DNA from 3 places in the Anaerorhabdus sp. genome. Region 1 is predicted to be linked to each of the others. Evidence: a T-box and tRNA genes for the amino acid it is inferred to sense, from the RefSeq annotation. Region 1 holds a T-box; the other regions hold tRNA genes.
The links. The T-box of region 1 lies ahead of argS (arginine--tRNA ligase). A T-box ahead of a tRNA ligase gene usually reads a tRNA of that ligase, here a tRNA-Arg.
Positions count from the first base shown of each region.

Region 2: it has a tRNA-Arg gene. The T-box ahead of argS (arginine--tRNA ligase) is inferred to sense a tRNA for this amino acid. The anticodon was not compared.
Region 3: it has a tRNA-Arg gene. The T-box ahead of argS (arginine--tRNA ligase) is inferred to sense a tRNA for this amino acid. The anticodon was not compared.

Region 1 is NZ_JAVXGL010000005.1:7,112-13,196, reverse strand. Features, by position in the region: gene RSB60_RS01440 (bifunctional metallophosphatase/5'-nucleotidase) at 1-752, shown strand, start outside; gene RSB60_RS01435 (MFS transporter) at 745-1,974, shown strand; gene RSB60_RS01430 (hypothetical protein) at 2,032-2,763, shown strand; gene add (adenosine deaminase) at 2,786-3,775, shown strand; T-box leader at 3,819-4,026, shown strand; tRNA gene RSB60_RS01420 (tRNA-Arg) at 4,112-4,188, shown strand; gene argS (arginine--tRNA ligase) at 4,250-5,890, shown strand; partial or broken gene RSB60_RS01410 (helix-turn-helix transcriptional regulator) at 6,010-6,085, shown strand, end outside.
Region 2 is NZ_JAVXGL010000009.1:19,414-25,498, forward strand. Features, by position in the region: gene RSB60_RS02380 (RluA family pseudouridine synthase) at 1-660, shown strand, start outside; gene RSB60_RS02385 (HAD family hydrolase) at 653-1,450, opposite strand; gene RSB60_RS02390 (FUSC family protein) at 1,482-2,024, opposite strand; tRNA gene RSB60_RS02395 (tRNA-Arg) at 2,141-2,217, shown strand; gene RSB60_RS02400 (IS3 family transposase) at 2,417-3,553, opposite strand; gene RSB60_RS02405 (AAA family ATPase) at 3,923-4,948, shown strand; gene RSB60_RS02410 (S8 family peptidase) at 4,941-6,085, shown strand, end outside.
Region 3 is NZ_JAVXGL010000095.1:178-6,262, reverse strand. Features, by position in the region: gene uvrC (excinuclease ABC subunit UvrC) at 1-1,718, shown strand, start outside; gene RSB60_RS10270 (M15 family metallopeptidase) at 1,753-2,751, shown strand; gene RSB60_RS10265 (hypothetical protein) at 2,762-3,064, opposite strand; gene RSB60_RS10260 (metallophosphoesterase) at 3,181-3,657, shown strand; tRNA gene RSB60_RS10255 (tRNA-Arg) at 3,685-3,761, shown strand; gene RSB60_RS10250 (ABC transporter permease) at 4,075-4,845, opposite strand; gene RSB60_RS10245 (ABC transporter permease) at 4,854-5,579, opposite strand; partial or broken gene RSB60_RS10240 (ABC transporter ATP-binding protein) at 5,576-6,085, opposite strand, start outside.

The DNA.
Region 1 (6,085 bases):
AAGACACAATGATTATTCAATGTGGTGAGTATGCTAATTATATTGGGTGTCTAGATTTTGAAATAGTAGATAAGAAAATTAGTTCATTCAACTATAGTTTAATTGCTAATGATTTTGAAAAGGATAAAGATTTTCTAAAACTAATAGAAGATTGTAGAAAAGATGCCTTGAATGAATTGAGTAAGCCACTCATTTACAATTGTAATCTAGATTATGACCCATTTAAGGAATGCACTTTAATGAACTATATATGTGATTGCTTATATGAGGAATCCGACTGTGATTTTGCAATGGCATTTCATGGTATTATGAATCACTCATTACAAGGAAATATATCATTAATGGATTTAATTGAATGCTCACCATCAAAATTGAATCCAACACGTGTTGTTATTAAAGGAAAACAAGTACGTGAGGCCATAAAACTATCAATGGATTATGATTATATTCATCAAAGTGGAAAAGGCCCAGGATTTAGAGGAACAGTATTAGGAACTCTAAGCGTTAGTCATAATGTTGAAATAAATGAAAAAGAAATTTTAATTGATGGTAAGGTATTAAATGATTCATATGATTATGTTGTAATGATGGATGATTATTTGCAAAGAGGAACATGTTATCCAACGCTTGCAACACCTGATGAAGATGCAAAATTCTTTAAAGGATTTATAAGAGATTGTGTGGGGAAAAATTTAAAAGATAAAAAATATTTTGAACAAATAAATAAGAAAAGGAAAAAAAGAAATGTTTAGTCATTATAAGGGATTAAGAAGAGAAATGTATGTTCTTTTCTTTGGTAGGATAGTAACGAACATGGGTGCTTTGATATGGCCGATGTTGACATTGATTCTTACTAACAAACTAGGGTATTCAGCAGGACAAGTCGCAACAATCATGTTGGTGATGACATTTGTGCAAATACCATTTACATTATTAGGGGGAAAACTTGCAGATCATTTTAATAAACGAAATATTATTATTTTCTGTGATTTAGTAACAGTAACTTGTTATTTCATTTTGGGTTTCATTGAAGTGTCATTTGTATTCGTTGTATTGTTTTTTACAGCAGGATTATTTGCGTCAATTGAATGGCCTTGTTACGATGCATTAGTTGCTGATTTAAGTACATCAGCGGACCGTGAAAAAGCATATAGTTTAAACTACTTAGGTGCGAATATTGGGCTTGTACTTGCACCTACAATTGGTGGATTTCTTTTTGAAAATTACTTGAATATTGCATTTATTGTTAATGCTATTTCAACATTATCAAGTACAATATTGATCTATATTTTCATAAAAGATATTAAAAAGATTAATGAAGAAGTAACTGTTGGATCATATGAAGAAAGTGCTACGCATGATTCGATATTTAAAGTATTGAAAGAAAGAAAAATGATAATTGTTTACTTATTGTATGCAGCTTTATCAGGATTAGTATATTCACAGTTTAACTTTTTGATGCCCTTGAATTTAGAAAGATTGTATGGTGCTAAAGGTGCGATAATCTTTGGGCTTATAACAAGTGTTAATGCTTGTATTGTAATTATTGGAACACCATTAATTACCAAGTATTTTCCCAAAGTTCGTGATGTTTCAAAAATTGTAATTGGTGAAATACTTATTGTAACAGGATTAGCTATGTATATTTTTATTCAAGGCATGATTCCATTGTATTTTGTTTCAATCATCATATTTACATTAGGAGAGATATTTAATACACTAGGGAAATCACCTTATCTTACAAGAAGAATACCAGCAAGTCATCGTGGTCGTATTGGAAGTTTAAGTATGTTGTTCGCCTCGATTTTCCAAGCTTTCATGCAAAAAGGAGTAGGGTTTTTAGCTGATACATATCCAATGCCAATTGTATGGTGTTTTGTAACAATTGCAGGTATATTATGTATTACCTTAGCAGCTATGCAATTAAAATTTGATAGAAAAACATATCCACTACTATATACTGATACAAAATAAGGTTGATGTTAAAATGGATAATGGTAAAATGATACTATAGAATTTGGAGATGAAAGAATGAATAGAAACCAAGAAGAAAGAAAACATGTTGTTGGAGATATTACTTATTACAAACGTGATGATGTAGAAGTGAATGGTGAACAGTATGAACGTTTAGCTATCCATACACATTTTATTGCACGCGGTGAGTCATATATCGATAATATAGTGAAATATGTAAAACCACTTTATGAAGAAGGTGACTTTTTATCAATTAGTGAAAAAGTTATTTCTATGTGCCAAAATAATTGTGTTGATATGGCCGATGTAAAGCTTGGATTTTGGGCAAAATTTTTAAGTAAGTTTGCAATGCGTTCAAGTGCAGGTATTGGTATGGATGAACCATATAAACTACAACTTGCGATTAATATTGTAGGTTTACCTAAAATATTATATGCGTCAGCTTGTTCTGCTGTAGGAAAATTATTTGGTAAACATGGTGTCTTCTATAAAATCGTAGGGAATGGTGTAGCTGGTATTGATGGATTCTATTCTCGTTCATCTTTTGATATTTATAAAGTCACAGCAATTCTTAATCCAAAGAATCCAAATGGTGTATGTGAAGAAATGTTTGACAAAACAGGAGTGATTGCAGTTATTGTTGATGCCAATGATTTATCAAGAGAGATTTTAGGTAAATCGAGTAAATTGCCTGTGAGTGATGATGTTTTTCTTCAAATTATCAAAGATAACCCTGCAGGACAAAGTGATGAATTAACACCGTTTATTTTAATAAAGAAGAAAAAATAAATAATTATAGGGAGAAAAATTTATGGTAGATATTCCAAAGATCGATTTACATTGTCATTTTGATGGTAGTATTCCACCAGAGGTTTTATGTGATTTAGCAAGTTCACGAAATATTGAAATACCAGGCGGTTCCTTAGAAGGATACCGTCTTTATTTAAAAGAAACAAAAAATTGTAAAAGCTTAGTAGAATATTTAGAGCGATTTGATTTTCCAATTGCTATTCTTCAAGATGAAGAAGCAATTATAAAATGTATGGAAGCATTAATAGAAAATTTGGATAAACAAGGTTTAGTGTATTGTGAAATTCGCTTTGCACCACAACATCATACAAAACAAGGACTATCACAAGAAGATGCATTGAAGGCCTTGTTACAAGCAATAAAGAATAAAAAAGATAGTTGCAAAATTCATATTGAATTAATTTGTTGCATGATGAATTTTGGAGATGTAACCCTTAATGAAAAACAAAATTGGGAGACAATTGACTTAGTAGAGAAGTATTTACATCGTGGTGTTGTTTTGTTAGATATTGCGGGTGCAGAAGGAAAGAATATGTTGGATTTTGAAAAATTCTTTATTCGGGCAAGAGAAAAAAACATTCCATTTATAATTCATGCTGGTGAAGCTGGCGATTCTAATAATGTTCATTTAGCATTGAAATTTGGTGCTCTAAGAATAGGTCATGGGGTTAGAAGTATAGAAAATTTGGATGTTGTTCAAGAATTGATTGATACAAAAACTCCAATAGAAGTTTGTATCTCAAGTAATATTGATTGTTTTGTTTTCAATTTAAAGCAGCATCCCATTAAAAAGTTAAAAGATGCAGGGGTAATGATTACAATTAATACAGACAACATGATGTTTTCAAATACAACGCTTGATCATGAATATGAATTATTGATGAATGGGTTTGGGATTACACGTCAAGAATTAATTGATTTCAACTTAAATTCGCTTCATGCTGCTGCATGTGATGTTGTAATAAATCTACGGTTTTGTAAGCTATTTTAGTGCTGGAATGGGTTGACAACAACCTTGTCTTTGAGATATGCTATCAGTGTCGAAGAAAAAGAGTAGTAGTTCATGGAAGACTTATAGAGAGCTCATGTTGGTGAAATTGAGTAGTAAGAAATGGATGAAACGAGCTTTGGAGATTTATCCGTATGATAGTAAGGATAATGTAAATCCTGCATTAAAGGAGAGAGGTTAAACAAATATTGTTTAACAATTTGAGTGGTACCGCGGTTAACATCGTCTCTTATTTTATAAGAGGCGTTTTTTTTAAATATAACCGAAAAGTATTGAAAAGATAAAGTTTGTTTGTTAAGATGAATAGGCAAAGACAATGCGCCCATAGCTCAACTGGATAGAGCGTTTGACTACGGATCAAAAGGTTGCGGGTTCGATTCCTACTGGGCGCGCCATTTACAAACAAACTGATACTTTTTGTATCAGTTTTATTATTTTATTGAAGAGGAGATTAGTATGAACAAGATTGAACAAAACCTAACACAGGCAATTAAGGAAGCTATAAAGAAATTATATCAAGTTGAAGATGATTCACTTGTAATGATTGAAATTCCAAAGGACAACACAAATGGAGACTATTCAACAAATGTTGCAATGCGATTGGCTAAAATTGCAAAAAAAGCACCTGTCATGATTGCTCAAGAGGTAGTTGCGGAACTTAAAGAAACAGTTAAAGACGCTGACAAAATCGAAATCGCTGGACCTGGTTTTATCAATTTTTGGATGAAGAAAACTCTTCTTGCAGATATTATCAATGTTGTTATTGATAAGGGTGATAAATATGGTGAAAATACAAGTGGGGACAATCTAGCTATTCTTGTGGAATATGTTAGTGCTAACCCAACGGGTGATTTACATTTAGGGCATGCTCGTGGGGCTGCTTGGGGTGATTGTATTTGCCGTTTGCTAAATAAGAGTGGTTACAACTGCTTACGTGAATACTATATTAATGATGCTGGTGCACAAATGATTAACTTAGGTAAATCAGTTTATGCACGTTATGCTGAAGCTTTTGGTGTAAAAGTAGATATTCCTGAAGATGGATATCAAGGACCAGACGTAGCTCAAATTGGTAAAGAACTTGCAGAAGAGCTAGGCGATGTATGGCTAAATAAAGAAGAAGGACGTATTGAATTCTTCAAAGAAAGAGGCCGCGAGAAAGAATTAGAAAAAATCAAAAAGGATCTTCAATACTATGGATGTGAATTCGATTCATGGATTTCTGAACAATCTTTATATGACAACGGCAGCGTTGATGAATGTATTGTAAAGATGGAAGAAATGGGACTTACATTTGAAGAAGATGGTGCATTGTGGTTTAAATCAACAAAATGGGGAGATGACAAAGACCGTGTACTTCGTAAGAGTGATGGAACGCTTACTTATCTTACTCCAGATATCGCAAATCACATGGATAAATTCAATCGTGGATATAAAAAATTAGTTAACCTATGGGGTGCTGATCACCATGGTTATATTCCTCGAATGATTGCAGCAATCCAAGCAATGGGATATGGTCCTAAAGATTTAGAAGTTGATATTATTCAAATGGTTCGTTTAGTGGATGAAGGTCAAGAAGTTAAGATGAGTAAACGTACAGGTAATGCGATTACAATTCGTGAACTTTGTGATGATATTGGTGTTGATGCAGCTCGTTATTTCTTTGTAAGTCGTGCTGTAGATACGCATTTAGATTTCGATTTAGGATTAGCTCGTAAAAAAACTAACGAAAATCCAGTATATTATGCACAATATGCTCATGCTCGTATTTGTTCAATTTTACGTCAAGCACCTAAATTCAAACAAGAAGAAACATATGATTTATTAGTAAGTGAAAAAGAAGTTGATTTATTGAAATATATTGCTGAGTTTACAAGTGTTGTTGCCGATGCAGCAGCTACTCGTTCACCAAATAAAATTTGTAATTATGTTCAAAAACTTGCTGGATATTTCCACAGTTTCTATGGAGCTCATAAGATTATTGATGAAGCAAATCCAGAACTTACAAATCAACGTTTAGGTTTATTGTTAGCAACAAAGCAAACGTTAGCAAACGCTCTAGACTTAATTGGAATTAGTGCTCCAGAAAAAATGTAATAAGTGAAAAGTGATATAGTTTAGGCTATATCACTTTTATTTTGCAAAGTATACTTGACAAAAATATGCAAAGTAAACTATACTTAAAATGCAAAGTTGACTATGCAAGAAGGTGAAACATGAAAACAAGAATCAAAGAATTGAGAAAAGAACGAAAACTATCACAAGAGGAACTTGCGCTGGCAGTAGGAACAA
Region 2 (6,085 bases), on a different contig from region 1:
GCTTGTGATAATCAGTCAGCACAAATTGTTTATGAAGATGATTTTGTTTTAATTGCACATAAAGATGCAGGAATAATTGTGCATGATGAAAAAAGTAAATTAGGAACACTAGCAAATCAAGTCGCAACATATTATGCACAAACCAACCAAAATCTTCCAGTACGTTATATTCATCGATTAGATGAAGAAACTGAAGGTCTAGTGTTCTTTTCAAAGATATCTTTGTTTCAACCTTGGTTTGATGAGGAGTTAAAGGAAAAGAAAGTTAAACGCTTCTACTATGCAATTGTAGAAGGTGAAATGAAAATAGGAAAGAAACAAACTATTTGTAAACCAATTGGAAGAAATCGCCATGATGCAAAAAAAATGATAATCGCTTCTTCAGGTAAAGAAGCAATTACCAAGATACAGTGTATAAATTCTAAGAATGGATTATCATTGATTCAATGTGAACTCGAAACAGGTAGAACACATCAAATTAGAGTTCATCTTTCTTCGATCGGATATCCCATTGTAAATGATGAATACTATGGAACAAAAACAGACAAGTGGAAAGGCATGGGACTTTATGCTTATAAACTTGAATGGCATGAGATTTTTACACATGAAAAAAGAGTCATTACTGACCCTTATCTAAAAGAACTAGATTATTTTAAATAACATTGAAATGTCTAATTGCGAAATCAACACCATCTTCATCAACAGAGGTTGTGACAAAGTCAGCCTCTTTTTTAACGATGTCACGGGCATTTCCCATTGCGACACCAATTTGTGCTTGGCGTAACATTTCAATATCATTTTCTGCATCGCCGAAAGACATTACGTTATCCCAAGTTAGATTATTCATTTTTAATACGGAAGCAATTGTAGTTGCTTTACTAAATGTAGGTGGGTAAGCATCATATCCTTTAGAATAAGACCATGCGAATACTAAACTTGGTATTTTTTCTTTAAATGTTTCGATAATTGTTTCATCACCAATTAGAAATGCACCTAGTGGCAATCCATTTGTTTTGTGGAAAGGAATATCTGTTGGATTTGCAAAGACAGCATTACCATAGTCTTTATCACCAACATATCCTTTATAGAATTTGTCATAATTAGAATAAATAACAACGCCTTCTTTGAATTTGAATCCTAATCCAATGTTGTACTCTTCACAAAGTTTGTAAAGAATATCAACATCCTCCTCTTTCATAGGATAACTTTCAAGAACAGTGCCATGTTTATCAACTAAACAAGCGCCATTGATTGTCACAAAGTAATCAGGATTAACATCTTCAAACAAGCTTTTATGAATAAATGAATAATGTCTTCCAGTAGCTATTAGGATCTGAATTCCTTTTGCTTTAGCTTCATCAAATGTTTCTTTTAATTTAGCACTAATACTTTCACGAGAATATGGAATTAATGTACCATCAATATCGCATACTAACATTTTAATAGTCATAGTTTATCTCCTTATTGTTTCTTATTATAACTTATTCTTTAATAAAGGTGAAATAACGGGATAGATTTTGACGCGAAAGTAGAACATTAATTAGAATAGATATAAATACACCAACTCCAGTATCAATCATACGATTGATTGCATAGCTTATATACTCATCATGAGGTGTATTTAACATAACGATATAAAACACTACCGCACCACCTTGAATCGCTCCAGGATAGCCTAGAAATTGACTCAGTATGATAAGACAAGTAATACCAATTAATAAAAATACGATTTGCATCAGTTTACCAGTAGTTTGTTGTTGAAGGTAAAAAAATACCATACCTAAGCAACCACCAATTATCGTTCCGATGAAACGATTGCTACCACTTTTCCAAGGAGTTTCAGTTGATGTTTCCATACCGAACACTGCACCGATACAAGCAAATGTTGAGTTCCTATCGATTAGTATATAAATAATTGCGCATAGTGTAGTACTGATAGCAGTTTTAATGCTTCTTAAACCTAATTTTGGAAATTTTTTCTTTGGTTTGGTCGTATTGTCGGTAGATGATTTTAGTGCTGACATACTATTTTCCCCTTATCACATATGTTCCATATTACAAAGTGTAGTAAGAAAATTCAAGATTTTTGTGAAATCTTTTAAATTAAAGCGTATTGTGATAAACTTACTTCGTTACCTTTGCGCCCATAGCTCAATTGGATAGAGTTTTTGATTCCGATTCAAAAGGTTGCAGGTTCAAGTCCTGTTGGGCGCGCCAAAGTGAATAAGGTATGAAGTATCGAACAGTTTTTCTAGACTGTCCAATAGTTCATACCTTTTGTTTAGAAGAAAAGCCTTTAAAATAAAGGGTTGTGAATAATGTGAATTTTTAAAAATTGGGTATAGATAAATGAAAAAACTAAATTTGTAGAGGAAATCGTCAAATTAACGGTATTAGAACCTCTTATCTAATAAGTCTATTCACGATTGATTCTTTTATAATACAACTCTTCATATTTATTAGGAACTTTATTATGGATAGTTCTATGGGGTCTTTTTGAATTGTAAAATTCAATGTAATCATCGATGCTTTTGTGAAATTGTAGCTCAGATTTGTATTTAGTTCGATAAATTTCTTCACGCTTCAATAAAGCAAAAAAAGATTCCGCAACAGCATTGTCACAAGGTCGACCAGCACGCGAAAAAGATTGGACAATCTTGTTCATCTTCAATAACGTCCGAAATGCTTTAGAAGTATACTGGCAACCTTGATCACTATGGAAGGTCAAGTTTTGTGGATTACCTCTATTACTAAATGCTTGTTTAAAAGTGGAAGTAACTAAATAGGTACTACTTTTAGATGATACTTTATATGAAATAACTTTACGTGAGAACAAATCGAGGATGACGCATACATAAATATAGAGATTATTTACTTTAAAACAAGTTATATCACTTACCCAAACACAATTTGGTTTAGAAACGTTAAATCGTCTTTGTAATACATTCTTCTTTTTATCCAAACTAAGAAGTTTTTTGTAATCTGACTTGGAAGTGGTAACTATGCTTTGAATACCCATTTCTCGCATGAGCTCAGAGACGTACTGATAAGATGTTCGAATGCTTTGTTCATTTAATACAGTTAATATCTTGTTTGCACCAAAGCGTTGTTTACTTTCATCAAAAATTAATTGAATACGCTCTTTCATCTCTATTCTTCGTTTATCATATAAAGTAACATCTTTGCGACGGAAGATATGATTATAAAAGGTTCCTCTTGATACACAAAGATCATCACATAAAACACGAACGTCATATTGACCATACAGTTTAGATAAAGCTTTTAGCTTACCTTGTAATGGAGAACTTACAGTACAGTCCACTTTTTGAAGGATTTCAACGATTTTCTCCAATCTATGAATCTTTCGATTTAAACTTGTAAATGCTTTGTAACTAACTTCATACTCAGTAGTTTTAGATTGAACTAGATATGGTTTAATCCAGGTGTAGAATGTACTACGCGGTACATTGGATAATATGCAAATCTCCCTTACTGATTCACCTGCTTGATACCTTGCTACTAATGATTCTTTTTCTTCAATACTGAATTTCATATATTCTCCCTCCTTTAAGGACTTAATGAATTGTATGGGAATAGTTTGATCAAGAGAATTGGAAAACTTAATAATTTTATTTAGTCGGTGAATAATAAATGGTAATTCAAAAAAAATGTAACAAAAAATGAAATGTTTTAAGTTGCGATTATATAGATGATAGTAGTTTTGATATAATTATATGTACCAAAACTTCATTTTTTAAAATAGTGGAACAAAACGATTGATTATAACCTATTAATATCGTATTATTGTAGTGTGCCAAAATTATTATAGAGAGGTGAAATAATGACTAGTGAAGAATTAATACCAAGGCTAATTAGAGCCTGTTTAGACAATGATCGTAGGCTAGTTGAAGAAATATCTACTATGCTCATCAAATTCTATAAGAAAAAGCAACCTGATATAGCTCGCGAGATTTCTCAATCACTGACTTATACTAGAAATGGGGCATCTGCGATAAGAGCGATGGATGTTCAGCCACTACCTATCGACAAAGAATCTCGGTTTAGTTTGTGTAAAGCTGAAGAGCCACTAGAGATTGATGAACCTATTTTAGCGAGTGAAACAATAAGAGAACTTCAGTACTTTATATCTGAAAGAAATCAAATAGAGAAATTAATTTTGGAAGATATAACACCGCCAAATAGTCTATTGTTTGTAGGTGAACCTGGGGTTGGTAAAACCTATTCAGCTAGATGGCTTTCATACAAATTGAATTTACCGTTAATAACAATGGATTTAGCGACGTCAATTTCAAGTTATCTTGGTCGGTCAGGGCAAAATATTAAAAATATATTTGACTATGCTCGTTCATTTCCAGCTATTTTGCTACTTGATGAAATTGATTCAATTGCTAAACGAAGAGATGATTTATCTGATTTAGGTGAACTTAAGAGATTGGTAAATGTATTATTAAAAGAGTTAGAAACATGGCCTAGTCAGAGTATTGTAATAGCAGCAACAAATCATCCTGACTTATTGGATAAAGCAATTTGGAGACGATTTGATCGCACTATCAATTTCAAACTTCCAGATAAAGAAGAACGACAACTTTTACTGGAAAGAAATTTAGGAAAATATTTCAATCTTTTATCTTCTAATGCGATTTCGTTTGCTTTGAAACAAACAGCTCTAGTTAATGCAGCAGATTTATGTAAAATTTGTATGCATGTAAAAAGAAAAATTGTTCTAGATGGGGATAATATTGATCTGATAGTTTTTAAAGAATTTTGCTTGGGGAATTTTGAAGATAAATCAAGTAAGATTGAACTTTGTAATTTGCTTAGAGAGGTAAAACCATCTTTGAGTATTCGTGACATTTCACAGATAACAAATATACCAGTAACATCAGTTAGTCGGTATTTGCAAAATGGAGGTGAATTGAATGAGTAATAAGCACCCAATATTAGGACGCGGTGAATTATATGTAAATGATATAGATAAACGATATTATGGTGGACCTCTAAACCTCCCCCACACATATTATGAAAATAAAATATCGCTGATTAAAGACATCTCTATAATTCAAGATGAAGTTCAGGTAAAAAGCGAAATATTTCTACCTGAAAAAGTCATCTGTATTCGTATGGAACACAAGTGCGAAGCAAAATCATATACTCCAGAAATGCTATTATCTATAGAAGGTATCACATCTATAGGTGGGCGTAAGTACACAATTTCTAAAGCAGAAGAAAATTCAATAAATTCAAAACTTTATTTTGCAAAAGTTAGTGATAAAGGATTAGAAAATCTGAAAAATACTCTAGAATCTGGAGAAAAAGATAGTATAGGTACTTGGCGAAATCAAATATCTATGATTCGAACAATTGATTTGTTGGAATCTACTGAGAAAATTACTGGGTTTTCAAGCTCGTGGGAAAGTGGACTAGTAGAAATTGTTCTACATCCGCTTGAATGGGGTAATGGTTTCGAGTTGCAACAGTTTATAACGCTTCTTAATTTAAGTGAAGACAAATACAAGATTACTTACTATGAAAACGGCCCTCTCTTCTGTGCTGCTGAATGTACACAGGAAGTTCTTGAGCGACTAACTAAATTTAATCCGCTGAGAACAATACATCCATTGGGAGAATTAAGTATTCCCGATATGCGAGGAAGAAAAATCTTTGATGCACCGATTCCACCTGAATATAAGGGTAAAGCGCAAGTAAAGATAGGTGTTTTTGATGGAGGTGTTAATTCAACATTACCCCATTTGAAAGACTTTGTATCTTCCTATGAATTAACTTCTGTTCCAGAGCATCCTGCATTAATAGCACATGGAACAGCTGTTTGTGGAGCAGTTTTATACGGATTACTTAATTACAAGGGATCACAAGAACAATTGGAGACTCCGATTGTATCTATTGATTCATATAGAATCATTCCGCAAAAGGATACTGGGAATTTTTTAGAGGATAGTGGACTTTATCCTGCCATTGATAGAATAGAAGAGATCGTTAAAAATAATACTGAAACAGTATTGTATAATTTATCTTTTGGTCCCCGTGGAGCAATAGTTGATGATGA
Region 3 (6,085 bases), on a different contig from region 1:
GCTATTTGATGAAGGATGCTTCAGGAACGATTATTTATGTAGGTAAAGCGAAGAAATTAAGAAATAGAGTTAATCAATATTTTGTAGGTGCACATGATTTTAAGACTACTAAAATGGTAAGCCAAGTTAAGGATTTTGACTTCTTTATTACACGCACAGAAAAAGAAGCACTTTTATTAGAAATTAACTTGATCAAAAAACATCGTCCCCGTTTTAATATCATGTTTATGGATGATAAAACATATCCATATATTAAACTAACAAAGGAAGCATATCCTACGCTTACAGTAGTTAGAGAAACAAAAAAAGACCGCAAGAGTAAATATTTCGGTCCTTTTCCTGATGCAACTGCTGCACATCAAACTATCCGGTTACTACAAACACTATATCCTTTAAGAAAGTGTAAGACAATGCCAAAAAAAGTATGCTTATACTATCATTTAGGGCAATGTTTAGGACCTTGTGAATATGATGTTGATCCACAAGTTTATCAAGAAATGTTGGATAAAATAACACGTTTCTTGAATGGCGATAATAAAGAAATATTGCAAGATTTAAAACAAAAAATGGAAATTGCTACAGAAAAACTAGATTATGAAAGTGCCATTGAATATCGTGATTTCATACAATCTGTAGAGCATGTTAGTGATAAGCAACAAGTTCAAATTGAAGATCGATCAAATCGTGATGTTTTCAGTTATTTTTGTGATAAGGGATATTTATCAATTCAAGGATTTTTCATACGAGCAGGAAAACTATTGGAACGTGAATTATCACTTAGTCCACTTTATGGTGATCCAGAAGAAGAATTTGTATCTTTTATTACGCAATATTATCAAAAACATCCTTCACCTGTTGAAATTGTATTACCAAAGTTAGAAGAACAAGATATGGAAGTATTACAGGATACGCTAGAATCAAAAATTATTGTGCCTATTAAAGGTTATCGTAAGAAATTATTAGATTTAGCACAAGCAAACGCTAAGAATCAGCTCTATCTTAAATTTGATGTTATAGAAGCAAAAAGTAAAAATGATGAGACATTGATGGAAAAATTCAGTCAAATACTGGGTAGAGATATTCATCGTGTAGAAATTTTTGATAACAGTCACATCTCGGGTTCATTTACTGTTGCAGCATGTGTTGTTTATGATGAAGGTAAACCCAATAAAGCTGAATATCGTATTTACAAACTACATACGCAAAACAGTGATGTTGACTCAATGAAAGAAGTGCTTTATCGTCGATATTATCGCTTACTTATTGAAGATGCACGAATGCCAGATTGCGTTTTGGTGGATGGTGGTAAGCAACAAGTTGATGTTGCGAAAGAAATTATTGATGCACTAGGATTAGATTTACCAATCTTAGGGTTAGTAAAAGATGATAAGCATAATACCTCTGACTTAATGAATAGAGATGGACAATTGATACCTATTGATAAAAACAGTCCATTCTTCTTTCTCTTAACAAGAATGCAAGATGAAGTGCATCGTTTCGCGATAACCTATCATCGTAAACTTCGTCAAAAAGCCCAAACCAAATCAATTCTAGATGAGGTAGAAGGAATAGGGGAAGTAAGGAAAAAGAAGCTTTTAAAACATTTTGGAAACTTCAAAAGTATTAAGTCTGCATCCATTGAAGCATTAAGTGAAGTGTTACCCCTAGAGGTCGCAACAGAATTATATGAAATTTTAAAAGATGCGACATCAGAATAAGTTCTATGCTATAATTAACCAAGAGGTGAAGAAGATGAAGGTAAAGCGTACTATCTTTGTAAGTATGATTCTTCTTATTTCTGTTTTATGTCTTTCATTTATGAATGTTAATTATGATAAATTATCACGTTATCCATATAAAAATGAAGAAAGTAATCGCTTGATTCGTGAGTACTTAACAGATGATGAAATAGAATATATTATTGAATACTCCATTGCACCAACAACATTTATTGCATATATCCAAGAAAGAGATTTCAATATTTATCATGCTGCGGAATACCGAGATTTAAATAAATTATTATGGGATGAAACTCCTTCAAATATTGTTAAGATGGTTGAACAAACTCGTCAATCATTAGATGTTGTTACACTTGCAAATTATTTAGTGCATTATAGTTATGACGAAATTTTATATTGGATTCAACATGGTGATCCATTTGTTGATGATGCAATACTTGTAACTAATGCTGGAAACACAAATGCTTATGTTGATGATAAACACACAATAAGTACTAGAAAACCATTTAATCTTGAAGTTATCAGTGAAGAAATTCCAACAGTTAATGATAAAAGGATACAAATAGACGTAGCGCTTCAAACACCACTAAAGCTTTTATGCACAGCTATCAGTGAAGATATAGAAACTAATCGACCTTGTGGTGGATTGCTTGTAAATAATGGCTATATCTCTTATGCAGAGCAAGAAGCATTGTATAAAGCAGCAAGTGAAAAATATGGCGATAATGTCGATATGATTGAATTTAAACCAGGTCATAGTGAACATCAACTTGGATTAGCTGTAGATTTTGTTTTAGAAGGCTTAGACGACAGTAATTTTGCAAAGACTGAACAATATACATGGTTAACTGAAAATGCCTATAAATATGGTCTAATTCAAACATATCAAGCGACTAATTCACAAGTAACAAATAAATCTGAACAAAGTTATCATTTCCGATTTGTAGGATTTGAATATGCACGCTATTTGCATGAAAATAATTTAACTTTGTCTGACATGGCAACAAATTAAAAGGTGAAATTTATTTTTCACCTTTATTTTTTTCTAGAAATTTAAGAAAGAAGATTGTAGACAGCAATAAATGCAATTGATCTTTCTTTTTACGATAATACTTGTCAATATCATTCTTTGTTTTAGTATATGTATTTAACTTTTCTTGAAGACTTTCTTGTGACACAGAAACGATATTCATTGTTTTTGCTAATTTTTTTGTTTGAATTAGCATTTTGACAAGGTAAAAAGATGTTATAATAACAGTAATGAATAAAATGATGTAAACAACAGGACTAACATATGTTGTGTAGAAATCTAGAAATTGGTTCATTATCACACCTCAAGAGTATTATATCAAAATGTGAGATAAAAGATAAGAAATTCTTGAAAATTCTCACTTTTCTTGTGAAAATATAAAGGTGTTATTTAAAGAGGATTATTTATTATATGAAAATTGTAGTTGTAAGTGACAATCATGGACGTTTAGAGCCACTTAAAGATATATTAATGTTGCATCAAGATGCAGAAGTATTTATACATTGTGGAGATAGTGAAATGCCTGCAGAGTATTTAAGTGGGTATGTATCTGTAAAAGGAAACAATGATTTTTATGGTGATTTACCAGAATATCGTATTATTGATTTGAATGAGCATAGAATACTTGTGACACATGGTCATCGTATGATGTTTTTGGATAACAGAGAGATGTTAGTAAATAAGGCTAAATCACTTAATTGCGATATAGTTTGTTTTGGGCATACGCATGTTTATGAAAATAGAATACAGGATGGTATCGTATTGGTTAATCCAGGTAGTTTATCAAGAAACCGTGATGGATCACAAACAAGCTATGCAATTATAACGATTGAGGGTAATAATATAAAAACAAAGCGTCTTGAGTACAAATTTGGTTGCAAATTCTAACTTGTTTTGTTATTATAATAGAGCAGTGTCCTCGTAGCTCAGTTGGATAGAGCATACGCCTTCTAAGCGTACGGTCGAAGGTTCGAATCCTTTCGAGGACGCCAGTAGTTAAATCAGCCCATTAAAATGGGCTTTTTTTTATGAAAATCCGAATCTGATACGTTTCTTAAATATTTGGAATATTTTGGCAGTTTTGATGAACTATTTGGGAAAAATAAGGAGTTTAGAAGCAATAGAAAACTCCTCAATTAAGTAGCAGTTTGAGGAGTTAATTGGAAATTATTGAGTACATTGAGTATCTCTTTCTTTTTACTTGGAAACAAGTGACCATAAACGTTCTCAACCATTTGTTTGGAGTGACTGGTAGATATTTAAGATATATTTCTTATGATTTGTAATAATCTATTTTAGATAAATTTATCTCATCTCTTTTTTACCAAATCGAGTTACTGCTATCATAAACATGAAGGTAAAGATTAAAATTGCACATGGCAGAAATGGAAATAATTCAAATGATCCATTAATGCTATCTGTGGTAAAATCATGTAGAGAACAGGTAACTAAATAACCACTATAACAATATGGGTAAACAATCCAAAGTGACGTATTTGCTGCCAAAATTCCAGGTATAACAAGTAATAGATTTAATCCGACAGATAGTAGGGGTTTTTCAAATAGAACTGTAATTGCCCACATTGATGCAACACAAGGTAACATGGTTAGAAATAATCCAGTACACCATTTCAGAAGATACATGATTGGTAGCGCTTCTATGATTCCTGAAGTATTAGTTACTATAAGTCCTGCGATTATAAACACAATTAGAAATACTAACATTTCCATAAATAAATAGAATAAAAGCACACAAAACTTTGCGGCAGAAAGTGCGTAACGGCTAACTGGTAAAGCTAACATTTTTAATATTCCGTTATTTTGTGTTTCATGTCCAGCAATCATGACACAAACTACAATCATACTAAGTGGTAGTAAGTAATAAGCGTAAACTAAAGCACTTTGTATAAACATGGCTGCCCAGGTATTTGTATATTCTGAGGTAAAATAAGCTTGCAAATTAGCTATACCAGATGTGATTACCAGTAGCGGGGCAACGAAAATCAAAAGTAAAATTTTTCCTCGCTTAACTTTCATAAACTCAATTTTAATTAGTTCCAAAAAATTCATTTTCATACACCTCCTTACTCATAACGAATATTTTTAGTTGTCCATAATCCTGCAAAAAAGAATAGAGCGGTTTCAATTAGAGCTATAAGTGAAACAGTTGAATTTGGTTGTGCACTCATAGCTATAGCAGGCTTTAGCATCACAATAAAGGGATGTATCATAAATAATGCTATATCAGAGTTTGCTAATGCCATACCACTTAAAAATCCCGCTACTCCGATTCCAAGCGGAATCCACATATTTTCAAAACGAGATGATACAAAAAGCATAAAGGATAATACAGGCATTGTAGTAACGAAAGAATACCCAGCAAATTTTATTAATGTGCTGATTTCAAATGTACCTTGTGGTAAATCGGTAATGCCTATTTGTGTAAGAGCTAAATTTTGAAAGCAGATTGCTACAAAAAGTAAAAATGTTATAATTACGAATTTACATAAATATATGGATGATACCTTTATAGGTAACATATACATTTTTTTTACAGCGCTTCCTTTAAATTCCATGTTATAAATCATACATGTTGCTACAATGATTCCAAACATATTCAAAACCATAATCATTCCATATAGCTGTGTTAGAAGAACATCCATAGGGGATAAAGGTAAGCTTAATAGCGTATCTTTTCTAATGATAAAGTTAATGAAAACGTATGCTGCGCCTAAAATACCTATTAAAATCATTAAAGATAAAATTCCTGTACGCTTTTCTTTGCGAAACTCAATTGCAAGTGTTTTCATAGTTTTGCTCTCTGTTTTCTACTTTTGTTATCCTTTTCTATCATTGATAAAAACATATCCTCCAAGTTATCAGTTGAAAAACCGACTTCTAATGCGGTTTGCCGTAATTCATCTAAACTACCCTCGAATAACAATCTACCATGATTTAGTATTCCGATATCATCAGCAATTAATTCAATTTCAGAAAGCATATGTGATGAAATTAAAACTGTGCAATCATAAATAGCGGGTAGTGATTTAATCAAATTTCTGATTTCATGTATACCGGATGGATCAAGTCCATTTGTTGGTTCATCCAAAATTAGAATTGGTGGTTTTCCCAATAATGCACCTGCAAGTCCTAAACGCTGTTTCATTCCTAAGGAATATTTTTTAGCAAGACGATTGCTAAATTCTGTAAGACCAACAAGTTCTAATGCTTCATCAACAGCACTTTGAGGTAGTTCTAAAATACGACGAATAATATCGAGATTTTCTCTACCAGTTAAGTTTGGATAGAATGAAGG